Regions from separate parts of the Brachybacterium halotolerans subsp. kimchii genome, predicted to be linked through region 2. Evidence: riboswitches for the same ligand, from Rfam matches in the RefSeq annotation. Region 2 holds a riboswitch; the other holds the start of a gene.

Region 1 (2,189 bases), 360 kb from region 2:
GCGCCCGAAGACCGCGTGAGCATCTGGTGAGGACGGCGTGAGCAGGCCCGAGGCACCCTTCCACGTGGGGCGGACGACGCCCGGCGCGGTGGGCTGGACCCGCATCGGCATGAGCGTCGTGATCGGCGTCGGCATCGCCGGGTATGCGCTCGCCTGGGCGCGGGGCGAGACGGTCGTGCTGGGCCTGGTGCTCGCCCTGGCCGTGCTCGTGTACGCCTTCTGGTCGTGGATGCGGCTGTCCACCCGGTTCGTGGTCGAGGGCGACGGGGTGACCGTGAGCCTCGGAGGCTTCCTGCCGCGCCCCGCCTGGCCCGTCGCCGACTTCCGCACCGTGCAGCTGCGCCGCATCCCGGGCGAATCGCTCGGCGCGACGGTGGGCGGGCTCGGCTGGCGCCGCGGGCGCGTGATCTCGCCCGAGAGCGGGAGCATCGAGGCGCTGCCCGGCCGCAAGGTCTTCACCACCGGCGAGCAGCGGTCCTCGTACCGCCTGATGGTCTCGCGCCCCGGGACGCTCGTGGAGATCATCGGCCGCGAGGGCACCCACTTCCTGCTCTCCCCCGACGATCCCCGCGCCGCCGCCGAGGCGATCGACCAGGCCATCCGCGCCCGCCGCTGATCCGCGCGCGCTGAAGCCCCGCCGACCGCTCTTCGGCCCATCCGCGCCCCGTCTGCGTCGCGAGAAGTACGAAACGGTTGCCAAGAGCGCTCTTGGCAACCGTTTCGTACTTCTCGCTCTCGTTCGCCCCTTCGCCCGTTCGCCCGTTCGGGAACCGGTCGGGACGGGACCGTCGGATCCCGTCGCCTCGCACGAGCCGTCGGGCGTCGGCCGACCCTGGCGATCTGGCGCACATTCCGAGGGTGCACCGACCGCCCTGCGCGATATCATCGACGTTGACATCCACAGACAGGGGAGCACCGCAGAGGTGCTGAGAGTGCGCACAGAGCGCAGACCCTCGAACCTGATCCGGTTCAGACCGGCGTAGGGAGTCGGGATTCTTCTGCGATGTCCGCCGCGCCGGATGACTGCATCCGGGGCCGACGGGCCTCGCGGCCCCTTCCGCATCGGAAGGAGAACCAGATGTCGACCAGTTCCACCCCCGCCGCCTCGTCCGCGCGCGCCGAGAAGACCGCGGCGACCGGCGCGTCCCCGACACCGACACCGGCACCAGCACCGGCGAGCGGCGCCCTCGCACGTCGGCCGCTGCCGGCCTACCGCACCGTGGACCTCGTGCTGACGGTCGCGATCGGCGTCGTCTTCGCCTTCGTGTTCCTCGCCTGGGGCCAGGTGTACACGCTCTTCACCCCGCTGCAGGCCGTCCTGCCCCCGTCGGTGGGGCTGCTCGCGGGCGTGTGGTTCCTGCCTGCGCTGGTGGCGATGCTCATCGTGCGCCGTCCCGGCGCCGCCGTGCTGGCGGAGGTCATCGCCGCCGTCCTCGAGATGGTCCTCGGCGGGCAGTGGGGCATCGGCACCGTGGTCAGCGGCCTGCTGCAGGGCGGAGGCGTCGAGATCGCGTTCCTCGTCACCGCCTACCGCCGCTTCACCCTGCCCGTGGCGATCGCCGGCGGCGCACTCTCGGGAATCCTGGAATGGGTGTACGAGCGCTTCTCCTACTACCCCGAGTGGTCCTGGGCCTCAGCCTGGGCGCTGCTGGGCTTCTTCATCGTCTCCGGCGCGCTGCTGTGCGGGGTGCTGGGGTGGCTGATCGTTCGCGCCCTCGGTGCGACCGGCGCCCTGAGCGCCTTCCCGGCAGGGCGCCAGTGGGGACGGCGGTCGCGCGCATGAGCGCGGGGCCGACGGTGCTCGGGACGGGCTCCGGATCCGACGTGGCACGCGGCGACGCGGCTCCCGACGGAACGGGTCCCGCGTCCGACGCCGCCGTGCCGCTCGCTCTCGAGGCCGTCACCTGGACCCCGTCGACCCGCTCCCACCCGACGATCGACGACCTCACCCTGCACATCCCGGCCGGCCAGCGCGTGCTGCTCACGGGGCCCAGCGGCGGCGGCAAGTCGACGGTGCTCCGGGCCCTCACGGGCCTGCTCGACACCAGCACGGGCGACCTCGCGGGTGATGCCACCGGCCCCACCCGGCCGGGCGAGCGCGGACTGCTCCTGCAGCAGCCGCTGCACGCCCTGATCGGCGGGAGCGTCGGCCGGGACGCGGCCTTCGGTCCCGAGAACGCGGCGCTGGA
Region 2 (2,189 bases):
GATCCATGGTCGGCGCCGCCCCAGCCCCGATCGCGTGCGATCGGAGAGGCGTCCGCCGAGGGCGTTGAAGATGAGCGCTGCGATCGCGCCCGGGGCGAGGGCGGCGGCCGCGATCGAGGCCTGCTCCGCCGGGATGTCCGAGAGCGTGCGGGCCTTCATCTGGACCGACACCGTCGCGGGCCCCATCAGGGCGACGAACAGGCCGAACTGCCCCAGGAAGATGCCGATGACATACCAGATCGGCTTCTTCCGGTCTGGCTTGATGCCCATGGCGGGCACGCGCAGTCGCGGGCCGAGGATATTGGGGCTGCCCGTCGGGTCGACGGTCGGGTCGACCTCGAGGTCGGGTGCGGCAGTTGACACGGGAGACTCCTTCGTCATGACCGTCGGGCGACGCTCGCGACGGTGTGCGTGCGGTCCGTGCGACCGCCCCGAAAGTATTAGTTGGTCTGAACTATTTTGTCGAGCCGCATCCTGCCGCACGGACGTCCGGGACGCCCGGTCGGCACCCTGAGCTGGACGCCCGATGCCGCACCGTGCCGCACATCACAGAGGCTGACCGCAGGGAATCCGCGGCACCACGTACGTGCGGTGCGTCGTGCCGACGAGGGCCGGGCGGCGTTCCCCGACCTCCCTTCGCGCGCGCTAGGCTCGTCGGCACGTGACACGGGGTGCCGCCGATGGCGGCTGAGAGCAGACCCGTCGAACCTGATCCAGTCAGCGCTGGCGTAGGGAATGTCCGAAGCCGCGGCCGGGTGCCGACGATCCTCGAGGGTCGTCGACGACCACCCGCCGCGGCCGCTCCGGCCCCTCGCCCCGACGAGAGGAGCCCGATGGCCCCCGCAACCCCCGCAGGCGGCGTCCCCGAGGTCGCCACTGATCTCTCCGCGCGCCCCGCGACAGCCGTCGGTCCCGTCGATCCCGCAGGACTCGCCGCCCGCTGCGGCGAGCTGCTGGGCGCGGTGCGCGAGCGCGGTCCGCTGGTCCACGCGATCACGAACTCCGTGGTCACGAACGTGACGGCGAACGTGGTGCTCGCGATCGGTGCAGCCCCGGCGATGGTCGATATCGTCGGCGAGGCCGGCGACTTCGCCGCGGTGGCCGACGGCCTCCTCATCAACCTGGGCACTCCCGCGCCCGAGCAGCGCGAGGCCATGCACGAGGCGGTCGCGGGAGCGCGTCGCGCCGGGACGCCGTGGGTCCTGGACCCGGTCGCGATCGGATCGCTGCGGGTGCGCACGCCGCTGGCTGCCGAGCTCGTGGCGCAGGGGCCGACCGCCGTGCGCGGCAACGCCTCGGAGATCCTCGCCCTCGCCGGCGAGGGAACCGGCGGCCGGGGCGTCGACTCCTCCGACCCGATCGACGCGGCCGTCGCGGCGGCGACCCGCCTCGCGCGCACGCACGGCGCCGTGGTCGCGGTCTCGGGTGAGCGCGACCTCATCACCGACGGGAGCACGCTCGTGGAGGTGGGCGGCGGCAGTGCGCTGCTGACCCGCATGACCGGCGGGGGCTGCGCCCTGGGCGCCGTGATCGCGGCCTTCCTGGGCGTGCGCGGCGAGGGAGCACCTGCGCTGGAGGCCGTCGTCGCCGCGCACGCCGCCTACTCCGCGGCGGCCGAGCGCGCTGCTTCCGGGGCCGACGGGCCGGGCACCTTCGCGCCCCGGCTGCTCGACGCCCTCGCCGCGATCGGCCCGGACGAGCTCCGTGCGCCCAGCCGCCTGCACGTCGGCGCCGTGACTCCGGGCGGCACCGGGGATCACGGCGGCACCGCGGATCAGGGCGACGGGGGCGAGGCGGCGTGAGGCCCTCGAGCGAGGAGCTCGGCCTGTACCTCGTCACCGACGCCGCGCTCTGCGGTGCGCGGGGCATCGTGCGCACGGTCGAGCTCGCCGTCGAGGGCGGCGCGCGCGTGGTGCAGCTGCGGGAGAAGCACGCGGACCTCGCCGAGCACGTGCGCCTCCTGGAGCGCCTCGCGCGGGTGATCGATGCCCGTGCGCTGCTGCTGGTGAACGACCGTGTGGACGCCGCCGTGGCGGCGCGCGAGCGCGGGATCCGCGTGGACGGCGTGCATCTGGGGCAGGGCGACGAGGACGTGCGCCGTGCCCGCGAACTTCTCGGGCCCGACGCCGCCATAGGGCTCAGCGCGAACACGTCGGCGCATCTGGACGCCGTGGCCGCACTGCCCGAGG

The links. Region 2 has a riboswitch for thiamine pyrophosphate ahead of thiM (hydroxyethylthiazole kinase). Riboswitches for the same ligand answer to the same signal wherever they lie in the genome.
Region 1: it holds a riboswitch for thiamine pyrophosphate, as region 2 does, so the genes downstream of both, Bra3105_RS04405 (ECF transporter S component) here and thiM (hydroxyethylthiazole kinase) in region 2, are expected to answer to the same signal.

Annotation. Positions count from the first base shown of each region.
Region 1 covers NZ_CP086254.1:972,005-974,193, forward strand. Annotated here, with positions in the region: gene Bra3105_RS04395 (M13 family metallopeptidase) at 1-30, shown strand, start outside; gene Bra3105_RS04400 (hypothetical protein) at 38-616, shown strand; TPP riboswitch at 897-1,003, shown strand; gene Bra3105_RS04405 (ECF transporter S component) at 1,079-1,783, shown strand; gene Bra3105_RS04410 (ATP-binding cassette domain-containing protein) at 1,780-2,189, shown strand, end outside.
Region 2 covers NZ_CP086254.1:1,335,643-1,337,831, forward strand. Annotated here, with positions in the region: gene Bra3105_RS05995 (MFS transporter) at 1-363, opposite strand, end outside; TPP riboswitch at 658-753, shown strand; gene thiM (hydroxyethylthiazole kinase) at 834-1,802, shown strand; gene thiE (thiamine phosphate synthase) at 1,799-2,189, shown strand, end outside.